DNA from 2 places in the Xanthomonas sp. NCPPB 1067 genome. Region 2 is predicted to be linked to the other one. Evidence: predicted binding sites of a transcription regulator. Region 2 holds the regulator's gene; the other holds the start of a gene.
What was found. Region 2 encodes FliA, which starts transcription of late flagellar genes. Its sites were predicted from a motif close to TAAAGTTTNNCNNNCNNNGGCCGATAA; they were not measured.
Positions count from the first base shown of each region.

Region 1 (7,732 bases), on a different contig from region 2:
CGCGAAGGTCGAGGGTTCGATCCCCTTCCGCTCCACCACCGCATCAAGCCAAGGGCCTCGAACGCTTGCGTTCGGGGCCTTTTGCTGTGGCAGCTTGATGTGGAACGCGACGTCCGCCGCAGGCAGTGCGGCGTTTGATGCGGCGCCGCCATGGCACGGAGATCACGCCAGGCGCGCTACCGTGGCAGCCACCGTCACGCAGGACCCAAGCCATGAGCAAGCATCCACGCCAGCCAGACGATGTTGCCGACGATGCCAACGGCGTCGCCGAAAGCCGCGAATCGCGCAAGCAGGATGATGCTGCCAAACAGCGCCCCGGGCAGGAAGACCTGAAGGTACACGACGAACAGAGCCGGCGCCCCACCCGGCAGCACGACCAGGACGAGTAATCGGCAAGACCTGAAGGACGATCTTGCAGGCTCGGCCGCTTCGCCGGTGCCGCCGCTATGGCAAGATCCGGTCGTGCCTCGGCCGCTGGGGTGGCCGGCATCCGCTCCCCGACGATGGCGTGTGCGCTGAGCTCATCGCCCCCGCGCCGCCACGCCGCCTGTGGCGCTAAGCCGCTTCGTTTCGAAGGCCTTGCATGCAGACTCCCGATGCACCTGCGTTGACCCTGATCCAGACGACGCCATTGGTCAGCGAGCTCGCGCCTTACCGGGGTGCGCCGATGCCCGCCAACGAGGACGAACGTGTGGCGGCCCTGCACGCGACTGCGCTGCTGGATACTGCGCCGGAGCCGCGCTACGACGCGCTGACCGCCAGCGCTGCGGCGGCATGCGGCACACCGATGGCCTTGATTTCGCTGGTCGACACGCAGCGGCAGTGGTTCAAGTCCAGGCGTGGCATGCAGGCCAGCGAGACGCCGCGTACCTTGTCCTTCTGCGCGCATGCCATCCTTGCACCGGATCAGCTGATGGAGGTCGCCGACACGCAGTTGGACGCGCGCTTCGTCGACAATGCCCTGGTCACCGGCGAGCCGCGGATCCGCTTCTATGCCGGTGCGCCGCTGCTGAATTCCGACGGCATCGCGCTGGGCACGCTGTGCGTGCTGGATCATGCGCCGCGACGGCTGTCCGATGCCGAGCGCGCTGCGCTGCGCACGCTGGCCCGGCAAGTGGTGCACACCATCGAACTGCAGGAGGCGGCCAGCCTGGTGGCGCTGGATGCCCTGCGCGACCACTCCACCGGGCTATGGAATCGCGCCGGTCTGGAGCAGGCCGTGCAAGCGCTGCTGCACGATGCCGATGCGCCACCCACGCAGGCGCTGGGCTTGGTGCTGATCGACCTGGACGGATTCAAGCGGCAGAAGCTGCAGGCCGGCGCGGCCGCCGCACAGGCCACCGTGATGCAGGCTGCCCGACTGCTGGAAGCCCGCCTGCCGCCGAGGGCCATCGTGGCGCAGCTGAGCGGCGATCGTTTCTGCGTGGTGCTGCCGGCCACCCCGGCCGGGGATGTCCTGGGCGCCGTCGAAGATCTTCGTCAAACGATCCAGGACGCCCACTGGCCCACCGGCGCCCTGACCATCAGCGCAGGCATGGTCGCCGCAACGCTGGGCGATGCCGGGGAAACCAACACGTTACTGGCACGTGCACGGCACGCCTTGCAGAAGGCGATCGCGGCTGGGCGCAACCGCGTGCATTGCTTCAGCGGATGGCAGTTGCACGACTGATGCAGGCATCCGCCGGGCGGGTTGCAACGTAAAACGCGCAGCCGCCGCCGTAGAAGCGCACCTGGGCGCGAACGCTTTATCGGTGACGCCCGTCGCGCCCGGGTGGGCTTCTACCGATCGTCGCGATCGGCCTGGGTGTGGTGACGGCGCCCCGATGCATCACATCCGGTTCGCTTGCACTGCACAGGCCCGCAACGCGAGAGCGCTTAGTTCAGTCCGGATGCGAAGCCATTTTCTTTGGACGCGGATGTGATGTCTGGCCGCGTCGCGGAGGCGGCGTTCAGGCCGCCAGTACGTCCGTATTGCCGGCGATTTCGTCCACCTGCAACACCTGCTCCATGTCCAGCAGCACCACGAAGCGTTCGCCGACCTTGCCCATGCCCCGCAGCAGATCGCGGCGGATATGCGTGCCGAACGCCGGGGCCGCCTCGATATCGTGATCGGCCAGCTCGATGACCGCGTTGACCGCGTCCACCAGCACACCGATCACCTGCGTGCCCTGCGCCTGCTCGGTGGACAGGATCACGATGCAGCTGCGCTTGTTGATGGCGCTGTCGGCGCGGCCCAGCCGTGCCTGCAGGTCCACCACCGGCACCACCGCACCGCGCAGGTTGATCACCCCGCGTACGCAGGCCGGCATCGACGGAACCGGCGTGGGCGTGCGGTACTGGATGATTTCGCGGATGCCGAGAATGCTGGTGGCGAAGGTTTCGCCATCCAGCTGGAAGGTCAGGTACTGGGCGGCCACGTCGGCGTCGCCGGGCATCGCATCGGACGTCTGTGCAGTCATCGGTGATCCCTCAGAAGCGAGCGAACTGGCCTTCGTCCGGGCCTTCGGACATCGCATACGCCGGCGCGGCATTGCTGCGCCAGCCGCGTGTGCCGGCGGCGCGCACCGGTCGTGCGGCAACCTGCTGGCCGCGCTTGGGCGGTGTGGTCGCCGGCCCCTGCCCGCCCAGCCGGAAGAACGCCATGCTCTGCTGCAACTGCTCGGCCTGCGCGCTCATTTCCTCGGCGGTGGCCGCCAGTTCTTCGGATGCGCTGGCGTTTTGCTGGGTGGTCTGACTCAACTGCACCACCGCCGAATTGATCTGACTGACACCGGACGATTGTTCTTCCGACGCAGCGGAAATCTCCTGCACCAGATCCGAGGTGCGCTTGATGCTGGGCACGATGGTGTCGAGCAGTCGCCCGGCGCGATCGGCCAGTTCCACGCTGGAGCTGGCCACTTCGCCGATCTCCTGCGCAGCCACCTGGCTGCGCTCGGCGAGCTTGCGCACTTCGGCGGCGACCACGGCAAACCCCTTGCCATGCTCGCCGGCCCGCGCCGCCTCGATCGCGGCATTGAGCGCGAGCAGATTGGTCTGGTAGGCGATGTCGTCGATGATGCCGATCTTCTGCGCGATCTGCTTCATCGCCTGGGTGGTGGCCACCACCGCTTCGCCGCCTTCGATGGTTTCCTTGGCGGCCTGGGTGGCCATGCCGTCGGTGATGCGCGCGTTCTCGGTGTTCTGGCTGATCGAGGCGGTCATCTGTTCCAGCGAAGCGCTGGTTTCTTCCACCCCGGCGGCCTGCTCGCTGGCCGCCTGCGACAAGGACTGCGCGGTGGCGCTGACTTCTTCGGAGGCGCTGGCCAGGGTCTCGGCGCTGGTGTTCACCTCGCCCACCACCTGCGACAGCTTCTGCACCATGGTGCGCATGGCTTCGAGCAGCTGCGCGGTTTCGTCGCGGCCGTGCACCTCGATCTGCATGGTCAGATCGCCTTCTGACAGCCCGTTGGCGACCGAAACGGCACGACGGATCGGGCCGGTGACGCTACGGCTGATCACCAGCCCCAGGATCGCGCCGAGCAGCACGCCGCTGCAGATGATGGCGATCAACAGCTTGGAGCTGCGCGCATGGATGGCGCCGGTTTCGGCGTTGGCCGAGGCCGCACTGCGCTCGCGCAGGCCGCTCAGATCGGTCATCAAGGCATCCACTTCGTCCGAACTGGCGCGCACCGCTCGCGAGAGCGCGGCGAGTTCGGGGTTGGCTTCGCGCAGCGCTTCGCGGTTGGCCGCTTCGATGAAGCGACCGCGCTCGTCCAGATAGGTCTGCCAGGCACGGTCGAACTGCGCCAGCTTGGCCTTGCCCTCTTCGGTCTGGAAACTGCCGCGCGCGCGCGTCATGTAGTCCACCACCTTGGCGGTGTACTTGTCGATGTTCTGCACGTGCGACTGGCGCTCTTCCGCACTGCTGGCCAACAGCAGGTTGGCGCGCGCGCGCCCGGCGTAGATCAGGTTGATGTTGGCTTCCTTGACATGGGAAAGGCCCAGCAATTCGCGCTCGTACAGCGAAGTCGACAGTTCGCTGATGCGACCGGAGTTGGAATAACCTACCCATCCGATGCATGCGCCGATCGCCGAAACGATCAGAAACGCCACGATCAGCCTGGTTCCGATTTTGAAGTTGCCTAACATTGGGAGTTCTCGTGAGAAGGGTGCGCGGGCGGCAGGCATTGCCTGGAGGATCGACGGGCTGCACGTGCCGATCGCGACGGTTCGGCTGATCTAATCAATCGTTGATAGCTATCGGCGAGGGCAAAACGCGCTTGAGACGCCGCCCACTGTTATGTGCCCATTCATCCATTTGGATCTGCGCTTTTGTGACAGAGCAGACGCTCCGAGACCACCGCGTTCGGAAAATCCCTACCCGATCGAAGGCGTGTCCGGATCAGCCCGCAGGACTGTCACGGCAATTCCCTTACGCTGGCGGCATGCCGATCGCCCTGCTCCCTCGCACGTTCTATGCCTGCGACGCCCGCGAGGTGGCGCCGCGCCTGCTCAACAAGGTGCTGGTCAGCGCCGATGGCCGCCGTGGCCGCATCACCGAGGTGGAAGCCTATTGCGGCAGCGAGGATCCGGCTGCGCATTCGTTCCGTGGCATGACGCCACGCACCCGGGTGATGTTCGGCACCCATGGGCATCTGTACGTGTATTTCATCTACGGCATGCATTGGGCGATCAACGCCGTCTGCGGCGGCGCGCCCGGGCATGCGGTGCTGATCCGCGCGCTGGAGCCGCTGGCAGGCCTCCAGACCATGCAGGCCGCGCGCGGCGCGGCGCCGACCGCGCTATTAACCACCGGTCCCGGCCGCCTGGCACAGGCGTTCGGAGTGACCGCGGCCGACAACGGGCTGGATCTGACCGATGCCGCAGCGCGGCTGCGGATCGAAGACGACGGCATGCCGCCGCCGAGCGCGCCGCTGGCGACGCCCCGCATCGGCATCCGCAAGGCGATGGAAGCGCCGTGGCGTTGGGTGGTACCGGGCAGCCGCTACCTGTCGCGGCCGTTTCCACGGCTCAGCGTCATGCCCGCGGCTGTGCCTGGCGACTGAGCCAGCCATTGTTCCAAGGCACTGGGTTCGGCTGCAGCGGGCCCCCGCTGCAGCAAGCGCGCTGCCTGTTCGCCCTGCAAAGCGGTCAGTTCCTGCAGCGGCTGGAAACGCTCTCCCACCCATGCCGCCATCGGCAGGCCATCCAGATAGGCCACCCGGTTTCCGGGCACCCGCGCGATGCGCTCGCCGGGCAGCAGGCTGCCCAGCAGGTTGGCCGGGTCACTCGCACTCACGCACACCCACTGCTGCTGCGGCGCCTGCGCTCGCACCCGACGCAAGGCCGCGATCGCCTCCGGCAGCGCGAACTGCTCGCCGGACAGACCGGAGATGAAGCGGCCGCCGCGGATCTCGCCGCGCGCTTCCAGGCGTTGATACACGCGCAACAGCTCGCGCCAGGGCGGCAGCCATGCGGCTTCGCGCTCCAGTAGCCGCCAGCACACCACGCCGTACCGTCGCAGCACGCTGCGCGCCACGTGCTCCAGCGTCTCCTGGTGACGCTCGCCGGCTTCCGCCGGCGGCAGCTCGGGCAAGGCGCGCACCGGTGCCCAGCGTCCCGCATCGCGAATGCCCAGGGCGGTGGCGCGGCGCCGATGACGCGACAACGCCGACGGTCGCTTGGACGCCGGCACCAGCAGCGCGCGCAGGCCCGCATAACTGTCGCAGTGCACGCGGCCGCGCATGACCAGTTCGCTCAGGGCGTCTTCCAGTTCGGTGCCCATCAGCCGGGCGGTATCTGCGATCTCGTCGAAAAATAGCGCGCCGTGTTGCTGCAACACCTCCATCACGCGTTGCGCGCGCGAGCCCAGCGGGTCTTCGTCAGCGCTGCGTGCCAGAGCGCTCCAGCGCTGCGCATCGCGTCGCGGCAGCAGCACGATCGGAGTCGACCGCAGCGCGGCACCGCTGCGCCCGCCACCGGGGCGCAGCCGCGCCCATACGATGCGACCGGCGGTGCATAGCTCGTCCAGCCATGCCGGTTGGTAGTCGCGTACGCGCGCCGGCAGCAATTCGCTTTCCCACACTGCCGCAGGCGCTTCGAACGCCTCCAGCTGACCGACCACGCCGGCCAGCGCATCGGGCCCGGCAACCCGGCCGGCGTTGTCCAGATGCTGCCACTCGAACAGGAAGCGCGCATAGTCGCGTTGCGACACCGGCTCGATCTCGCGCCGCAACCGCCCCAGGGTATAGCGATGGATGCGCGCCAGCAGGTGGCGCTCGCACCACTCTTCCTGCGGCGCCTGAGCCGTGAAACGCCCGGCCATGACATAGCCCTCGCGCTGCAGGGCCGCCAGCGCAGGCACGATCTCGCTCTCGGACAGGCGCAGGGCGCGCGCCAGGTCCGACACCTGCGCCGGCCCGACCGCCGCCATGCGGCCGCGCAACACTTCGCGCACCGCCCGGTCGCGCTGCCAGTCGGTCACCTGGCAATCCGTTGGTGCCTGCAGCGGCGGCTGCGCCGATGCATCCGGATACAACGGCATGCACCACGCAATACGCTCCGCACTGACCCACAGTGCGGGCGCCGCACCGATCGTCAGGCAGCTCGCGCGGCCATCGGCGGCAAGTGCGGCCAACCAGCCCTGCCACGACGGATCGGTGGCTTCTTCGATCGGCAACACGCCAAGGCCGACCAGCGCTTCGTGCATTTCCTCGGCATCGCGCGGTTGCGGCCAGGCCTCTTCGCGGACCGCGTCGATCGCCTGTGGATCCAGTCGGCCGAGATCGTCGCTGCTCTGCGGCGTGTAGCGACGGCCCTGCACGGCCTGGGTGCGTCGCTCTTCCAGCGGCGCATCGTCCAGAAACGCATACGGGCGTGCATTCAAGGCCTCGGCCGCCAACGGCGAGGGCGCGGCCAGATCGCGTGCCAGCAGCGTGATCGCGCCGGACTCCAGACCGCGCAACACCTGCAGCCACCCCTCGCTGTCCATGGCCTGATGCAGGCAGTCCTCCAGCGTCTGCGCCACCAGCGGGTGGTCCGGCACCTCGCGTTCGCCGACCAGGTTCTCCGCACACGCCACCTGGTCCGGAAACACGGTGGCCAGCAGGTCTTCCGACTTCATGCGCTGCAGCTGCGGGGCCACCTTGTTGCCGCCGGTGAAGCGCGGCAGCGCCATCGCATTGGTCGCGTTCCAGCGCCAGCGCACTCCAAACAAGGGCGCATCCAGCAGCGCCTGGATCAGTACATGCTCGGCCGAGGACGAATGCAGGTAGCGGCCCACGTCCTCCAGCGCGAAACTGTGGCTGGTGGACAGCGACAACACGATCGCATCTTCGGTGGCGGCCGCCTGCAGCTCGAAATTGAAGGTGCGGCAGAAGCGCTTGCGCAGCGCCAGCCCCCAGGCGCGGTTGATGCGGCTGCCGTAGGGCGAATGGATCACCAGCTGGGTACCGCCGCTGGCATCGAAGAACCGTTCCATCACCAGACACTGGCGTGTGGGCATGGCGCCCAGCGCCGCGCAGGCCTGCGCCAGATAATCCACCAATTGCCGGGCCACTTCCGGCGCCGCACCCAGTTCGCCGCACAGCCAATCGCGTGCTGCCTGATGTGGGCCGTGATCGAGCCGGACCGCGATCTCACCGCGCAGGCGCGACACCGCCACCGACAGCTCATCGCTGCGGCCTGGCGCCTCGCCCAACCAGAACGGAATGTTCGGCGGCGCGCCCTTGGCGTCTTCCACGCGCACGCGCCC
Region 1 is NZ_JAJGQG010000008.1:108,513-116,244, forward strand. It holds tRNA gene LL962_RS08805 (tRNA-Ala) at 1-38, shown strand, start outside; gene LL962_RS08810 (hypothetical protein) at 213-389, shown strand; gene LL962_RS08815 (GGDEF domain-containing protein) at 584-1,669, shown strand; gene LL962_RS08820 (chemotaxis protein CheW) at 1,950-2,459, opposite strand; gene LL962_RS08825 (methyl-accepting chemotaxis protein) at 2,470-4,128, opposite strand; gene LL962_RS08830 (DNA-3-methyladenine glycosylase) at 4,425-5,045, shown strand; gene LL962_RS08835 (DEAD/DEAH box helicase) at 4,985-7,732, opposite strand, start outside.
Region 1: a site for FliA is predicted at 4,237-4,263, ahead of LL962_RS08825 (methyl-accepting chemotaxis protein). Genes of this name have one in related genera too.

Region 2 (7,732 bases):
GGATTTCGATACTGACGTAATCGCCTTCCTGCTGCGCGGACAGGCGCACATGGCCGCTGCGCGGCTTGCCGGTGGCTTCGCGCAGGGCCGGCGATTCGATGCCGTGGTCGATGGCGTTGCGCACCAGGTGCACCAGCGGGTCGGCCAGGGCTTCGACCAGATTGCGATCGAGCTCGGTTTCGGCGCCGATCAGTTCCAGCTCCACTTCCTTCGACAGGGTGCGCGCGACATCGCGGGCCACCTTGGGGAAGCGTGCGAACACCTTGCTGACCGGCTGCATGCGGGTGCGCATGACCGCGGTCTGCAGACGTGCGGTGGCGATATCCAGCGTGCTGACCGCGCGGTCGAGTTCTTCGTCGCGCAAGCGGGTGCGCAAGGTCTTCAGGCGGTTGCGCGAGAGCACCAGTTCGCCGATCAGGTTGACGATGGCGTCCAGGCGCTTGGTGTCCACGCGCACGGTCTGTTCGGCTTCAGCACCGGCCTTGGCGGCGGCCTTGGGGCCTTTGGCGCCTGCGACGGGAGCATGCGCGTCGTCGTGTTGCGCCGGCGCGGCGGCAGCCTTGGGGGCGGCCTTGACCGCTGGTGGCGCGCTCTTGGCATCGAACTGCGCGATCAGCGTGGCCGGCGCGTGGGGTACCGCTTCGCCCGAGCCCATCGCGTCCAGCATGGCCTGCAGATAGTCCAGCGACTGCTGCGCGGCATCGAAGTGATGCGCCTGCAGCACTGCCTGGCCCGAGCGCGCCATGCCGAGGGTTTCTTCGGCGGCGTGGCACAGCTCCACCATCGGCTTGATGGCCAGGAAGCCGGCGCCGCCCTTGAGCGTGTGGAAGCCGCGGAACACCGCGTTGAGCTGGTCCGCTTCGTCTGGTGCCTGTTCCAGCGACACCAGCTGTTCGCCGAGGCGATCCAGGATCTCCTGGGCCTCGACGATGAAATCGGCAGCAATATCGTCTGGAACAGCACTCATGATTACAGCCCCAATCCGGACAGCAGGTCGTCGGCGTCGTCCTGCGACACCGCGTGACGGTCCAGGCCCTTGATCGCAGGACCGGCAAGACCGCCGTCGTCTTTCTTCGGTTCGCTGTTCTTGGGCGGCAGGCCCAAGGCGCCGAAGCCTTCGTGCACACGGCGCACGATGCCGGCCACGCGACGGATGATCTGGCCGCTGAGGTCCTGATAGCTCTGCGCCAGCGACAGCTCGGTGAGGTTGTGGCGCATCTTTTCCAGCAGTGCGCCCTGGTCCTCATTGAGCCCGCCATCGCGCAGCTGGTTGGCCAGCACGCGGCATTCCTCGACCAGGTCCAGGGTGCGGTGGCTGGCCTTTTCGGTCATCTCCACCACATGGTCCAGGCGCGAGCAGGCATCGTCCAGTTCGCCGGCCTCTTCGGGCACCGTGGGCAACTCGCCCAGGGCCTGTCCGAGTTCGCGGGCGAGCCGGCTCAGGCTCTGCATCATCGGTCGCGTGCGTAGCGCGGCGAGGTGGTCGACCTCGCGACGCCAGGTGACCTGATCACCGCTTTCCAATGCATCGAGCGCGCTCTGCAGGCGCTCGATCAACGCGGCACGTTCGGCATCGGCTTCCACGGTGGCGTTCATCAGGCGGTCGCCGCCAGACGTTCGAACACCTTGCCCAGCTTCTCTTCCAGCGTCTGCGCGGTGAACGGCTTGATGATGTAGCCGTTCACGCCGCACTGCGCGGCTTCGATGATCTGCTCGCGCTTGGCTTCGGCGGTCACCATCATCACCGGCAGGTGCTTGAGCTTGGCGTCGGCGCGGATGTTGCGCAGCAGGTCGATGCCGGTCATGCCGGGCATGTTCCAGTCCGTCACCACGAAATCGAACGGGCCCGCACGCAGCGCGGCCAGCGCGCTGTTGCCGTCTTCGGCCTCTGCGGTATTGGTGAAGCCAAGATCCGCCAACAGATTCTTGACGATACGGCGCATCGTCGAGAAGTCGTCCACGATCAGGATCCGCATGTTCTTGTTCACATCAAGCTCCTAACACGAAAAAAATCAATCGTCATTTTCGACACCGGCATCGGCCAGTTCGAATACCTTGAGGCGGCCGCGCAGGCGCACCACGGCCTGGCCGTGGATCTGGCAGACGCGCGATTCGCTGACGCCGAGCACGGCGCCGATTTCCTTCAGGTTCAATTCCTGTTCGTAGTACAGCGACAGCACCAACTGCTCGCGCTCGGGCAACTGGCCGATGGCCTTGCCCAGCTCGCGGCCGAATTCGCCACGCTCCATCATCTGCTGCGGATTGGGCCCACCCTTGGCGGTGGTGTCCAGTTCGCCGTGATCTTCGATGCGTGATTCCAGGCTCAGCACCTGGCCGCGTGCGGCGTCTTCCATCAGGCGCAGGTAGTCGGGCAGCGGCATTTCCATCGCGGCGGCCACTTCGGTGGCGGCGGCGGCGCGGCCGGTGCTCTGCTCGATCTTGCGCACTGCGGCGGCGGCGTCGCGGGCGCGGCGGTGCACCGAACGCGGCACCCAGTCGCCACGGCGGATCTCGTCGATCATCGAGCCGCGGATGCGGATCGAGGCATAGGTTTCGAACGAGGCGCCCTGGTCGGAGTCGTAGCTGCGCGAGGCTTCGATCAGACCGATCATGCCGGCCTGGATCAGGTCGTCCACTTCCACGCTCGCCGGAAGGCGGGCGGCCAGGTGGTGGGCGATGCGGCGCACCAGGTCGGCGTGCTGGGTCACCACGTCGTTGGCGTTGTTGCGTTGGACGGCACGGTACTGCGCAGTGGCGGTCGTTGCGGTGGCGGTGCTCATGCGGCCACTCCCCGTTGAATGATGCGTTCGACAAAGAACTCGACGTTGCCGCGCGGCACGGTGGGAGCCTGCCAGCGCGAGGTACGGCGCGCGATTTCTGCGATGGCCTGTGCCGACGGACTGGCGGGGTAGGCCTTGATGACGGGTTGCTGACGCTGCACCGACAGGCGCAGCCAGTCGTCCTGCGGCACGTGGCCGAGGTAGTTCAACGACACGTCGCCGAGGAACTTCTCGCAGACGCGGGAGAGCTTGTCGTACAGCAGGCGGCCCTCGTTGGGGTCGCGCACCATGTTGGCGATGATCTGCAGGCGGTCCACGCCGCGTTCGCGCGAGAGCACCTTGATCAGTGCGTAGGCGTCGGTGATCGAAGCCGGCTCGTCGCAGACCACCACCACGGTGTCCTGGGCGGCCTGGCAGAAGGTCAGCACGCTGTCGGTGATGCCGGCGGCGGTGTCGATGACCATCACGTCCAGGTCGCGTTCCAGTTCGGAGAACACGTTGACCAGGCCGATGTGCTGGGCCGGGGCCAGTTCGGCCATGTGGCGGCGGCCGGACGCGGCCGGCACCACCAGCACGCCGCCGGGGCCTTCGATGATCACTTCATCGAGCGTGCAGCGGCCGGCGATCAGGTCGGCCAGGGTGTACTTGGGCGCCAGGCCCAGGACCACGTCCAGGTTGGCCAGGCCCAGGTCGGCGTCCAGCAGCAGCGTGCGTTTGCCCATGTCGGCAAGCGCCACGGCCAGGTTGGCGGAGATGTTGGTCTTGCCCACGCCGCCCTTGCCGCCGGTCACGGCAATGGTGCGCACCGGGCCCAGAGGCTCGGGACGGGTCGCCGACAGGGGGAAGGCGTTGGTCAGCTTGGCGTATTCACGCGACTGCATGGTTGTGCTCCGGAGTACAGGGCTTATCGGCAGCGCGCCGCAAATCTTCAAGGCGAAGAACGAGACTGGCGGCATTGGCGCGGTGCAGGTCGTCGGGGACCCGCTGTCCGTCAGTCACCCAGGTGATGGGCATCTGGTGATCGACCACCACCGACAAGGCGCTGCCGAAGCGGCCGGTCTCGTCGAGTTTGGTCAGCACCACGCCTTGGGGTTTGGCGTGGGCGAAGCGGCGCACGACCTCGTCGAGGTCGGCGAAATGGGAGTTGGCGGGCAGCACCAGCAGCGAGGTGACCTGCTGGGCGGCGCGCAGCCAGTTCAGCTGGGCGGCCAGGGCGCGATCGCGCTGGCCCATGCCGGCGGTGTCGATCAGCACCAGCTTGTAGTCGCGCAGGCGGTCCAGCAGTTCGAGCAGGCTTTCGGCGCTGTCGGCCTCGTGCACTGCGATGCCGAGCTGGCGGCCGTAGCTGTGCAGCTGCTCGCGGCCGCCGACGCGCAGGGTGTCGGTGGTGACCAGGGCCACGTCGCGCGGGGCGTGCTGGGCGGCGAAGCGCTGCGCCAGCTTGGCGATGGTGGTGGTCTTGCCGGCACCGGTCGGGCCGACCAGGGCGATCACGCCGCCGCGTTCCAGCGGGTCGACCGGGGCCACCGGCAGGCGCTTGGACAGCAGGCCCAGCATCAGGCCGCGGCCGCGGTGCAATTCGGTATCGGCCGGGATCTGCAGGGCGATGTCGCGGGTCAGGCCGGCGTCGAAGCCGTAGTCGTCCATCAGCTCCAGCGCCTGCGCACGCACCGGCGAGCCACGCAGGCGCTCATCGGTGAGGCGGTTCATTTCGCGCTCGATCATCTGCCGCATCAGTGCCAGCTCGCCGCGCAGCTGCTTGAGTTCTTCGTCGTTCTGCGGCGCCGGCATGGCGGCGGCGGGCACCGCGGCCAGCGCGACAGGGGCGGGCGGAGCGACTTCGATCGGCGGCAGCGCGGCTGGCGGCAGGATCTGCGGCAGGGCGTCGTCCAGGTCGAAGTCGGCTTCGTCGGCGAAGGCGTCCTCGTCCTGTGCCGCTGCGGCAACGGCGGGGGCGGCGACCGGAGCGGGCGCCTGCATCGGGGTGGCCTGCACCGCCGGGCGCGGCACCGGGGCGGTGGTCAAAAAGTCGGCGAACAGCTGTTCCGGCACCGCCGACAGCGCGTGTTCCTGACGCTGCACGATCGGCGCAGCGGCCTCCTGCACGGTCTGCACCGGGGCAGCGCTGCGGATCGGCGCGGCCACCGGCGCCTGGCGCGGCACGCTGGCCGGCTGACGCAGGGCCATGGCGGCGATCATGTCTTCGGCGGCGCTGGCCACGCGCTGGCGGTGGCTCATGCCGGCGGTATCGGCAGCCGGCTTGAGCGGGGCGTGCACCGGCGCAGCGGGGCGGGCGGCGACCGGCGCCGCAGCGTGCTGCGTGGGGGCGCTGCTGGCCGCCGGCGTTTCGCGGGCGGTTTCCAGGGCACGCTGCACCAGCTCTTCGTCGTAATTGCTGGCGGCAACGATCTCGATGCCTTCGGCGGTGCGACGGTTGGACAGGATCACGGCATCCGGGCCATGTTCCTCGCGCACCATGCGGAATGCGGTGCGCATATCCGGGGCGACAAAGCGTTTGATTTTCATGCCACCTGCCTCCAGGAACGGGACCCGCCGGACGCCGGACGGGTGCGCGATGAATGTGGGTGTGTCGCCAGCGTCATGAGTTGCCTGTCCCGTTCGTAGTTCCAAGTCCTGCCATCCGCCCCGCAGCGGTGGTGCTGGCTGCGGTCTCGGCAGAGCTAATGCATGCGGTGTGCCAAAACCGCAGTGCTGGATTTCTGGCGCTCGATCAGGAGGGTTGCGCGTGCGGCGGCTGCCCCTGCTGCCCCCCATCCGCCCTTTGGGCACCTTCCCCCGCGGGCGGGGGAAGGGAGGCGTTGGCCCGGCGCTGCTAGTGCATTGGCGCAACGCCGCTGCAGCGCTGGCAATCCGTTGCCTTCTCCCGCGGGCGGGAGAAGGTGGCGCGCAGCGCCGGATGAGGGGCGTTGGTGCGGTGCGAGTCTCGCCTGCGGGAGTGTGGCGAGACTGCTGCCCCCCATCCGCCCTTCGGGCACCTTCCCCCGCGGGCGGGGGAAGGGAGGCGTTGGCTCGGCGCTGCTGCTGCATTGGCGCAACGCCGCTGCAGCGCTGGCAATCCGTTGCCTTCTCCCGCAGTCGGGAGAAGGTGGCGCGCAGCGCCGGATGAGGGGGGCGGTGCGGTGTGACTCCTACCTGCTGGCACATCGCCCGACTGCTGCCCCCATCCGCCCTTCGGGCACCTTCCCCCGCGGGCGGGAGAAGGTGGCGCATAGCGCCGGATGAGGGGCGTTGGCCTTAGCTGATCGTGCCGACCAGCTTCAGACGCTTGTCTTCGGGCACTTCGCTGTACGCCAGCACCGACAGGGACGGGACGCTGTGGCGGACCAGGCGGGCGAGGGCGGCGCGGACCTGGCCGGGCACCAGGACCACCGCCGGTTCGTTGCGGGCTTCCTGTTTGCCCACGCAATCGGCCAGGCTCTGGTGCAGGCGCTCGGCCAGGCCGGGTTCCAGCGCCACGCCGTTGCCATGGGTGGATTCCTGCAGCACGCGCTCCAGCTGCGGGGCAAGGGTGAACACCGGCAGCTCGGCCGACATGCCGGCGATTTCCTGCACGATGAAGCGGCCCAGCGAGGTACGCACCGCGGCGGTGAGGGTGGCCGGGTCCTGGCTGTGCGGGGCGTGCTCGACCAGCGCTTCGACGATCTTGCGCAGCTGGCGTACCGGAATGCGCTCGATCAGCAGGTTCTGCAGCACCCGCACCACCACCGACAGCGGCAATGCCTTGGGGGTGAGGTCTTCGACCATCTTCGGCGCGGTCTTGCCCAGGGTGGCCAGCAGCTGCTGGACTTCCTCGTGGCCGAGCAGTTCCGGGGCGTGCTCGCGGATCAGGTGCGACAGGTGGGTGGCGACCACGGTCGCCGGATCCACCACCGTATAGCCCATGGATTCGGCATAGGCACGCTGATGCGGCTGGATCCAGGTGGCGTCCAGGCCGAACGCCGGGTCCTTGCCGGGAATGCCGTCCAGCTGGCCGAGCGCGCCGCCCGGGTCCAGCGCCAGCTCGCGGTCGGGATGGATTTCGGCGGTGGCGACCGGGACGCCGTGCACCAGCAGCCGGTAGGCATTGGCCGACAGCTCCAGGTTGTCGCGGATATGCACGGGCGGGACCAGGAAGCCGATGTCCTGGGTGAGCTTGCGGCGCACGCCCTTGATGCGTGCCATCAATTCGCCGCCCTGGTGCTTGTCCACCAGCGGGATCAGCCGGTAGCCCACTTCCAGGCCCAGTGGGTCGATCGGGCGCAGTTCGTCCCAGCTCAGCTCGGCGCTGGCCTGGGCGGTGGCGGCAGTGGCTGCCGCCTGCGGGTCGCTGGCCGCATCGCCGGCGGCGGGCGCGACCAGGCTGCGCTTGTACAGTTTCCAGGCGATCACACCCAGGATCAGGCCCAGCGTCAAAAACGCGACGTTGGGCATGCCCGGCACCAGGCCGACCAGGCCCAGGATGGCCGCAGCCACGGCCAGGGCGCGATGCTGGCCGAACACCTGGCCGATCATCGCCCCGCGCATGTCCTGCGCCCGCGAGGCGCGGGTCACCAGCAAGGCGACCGAGGACGAAACCAGCAACGCAGGCAGCTGCGCCACCAGGCCGTCGCCGATCGACAGCAGGGTGTAGGTCGAAGCCGCATCCACGAACGACATGCCGTGCTGCAACATGCCCACGGCCATGCCGCCGACCAGGTTGATGAACAGGATCAGGATGGCGGCGATGGCGTCGCCGCGGATGAACTTGTTGGCACCGTCCATCGCGCCGTAGAAGTCGGCTTCCTCGCGCACTTCCTCGCGGCGGGCCTTGGCTTCCTCGCGCGTCAGCAAACCGGCGTTGAGGTCGGCGTCGATGGCCATCTGCTTGCCGGGCATGGCGTCCAGGATGAAGCGGGCGGTCACTTCCGACACGCGCCCGGCACCCTTGGTGATGACCACGAAGTTGATGATGG
Region 2 is NZ_JAJGQG010000023.1:16,132-23,863, reverse strand. It holds gene LL962_RS15785 (chemotaxis protein CheA) at 1-967, opposite strand, end outside; gene LL962_RS15780 (protein phosphatase CheZ) at 970-1,596, opposite strand; gene cheY (chemotaxis response regulator CheY) at 1,596-1,988, opposite strand; gene LL962_RS15770 (RNA polymerase sigma factor FliA) at 2,013-2,780, opposite strand; gene LL962_RS15765 (MinD/ParA family protein) at 2,777-3,661, opposite strand; gene flhF (flagellar biosynthesis protein FlhF) at 3,648-5,306, opposite strand; gene flhA (flagellar biosynthesis protein FlhA) at 6,036-7,732, opposite strand, start outside.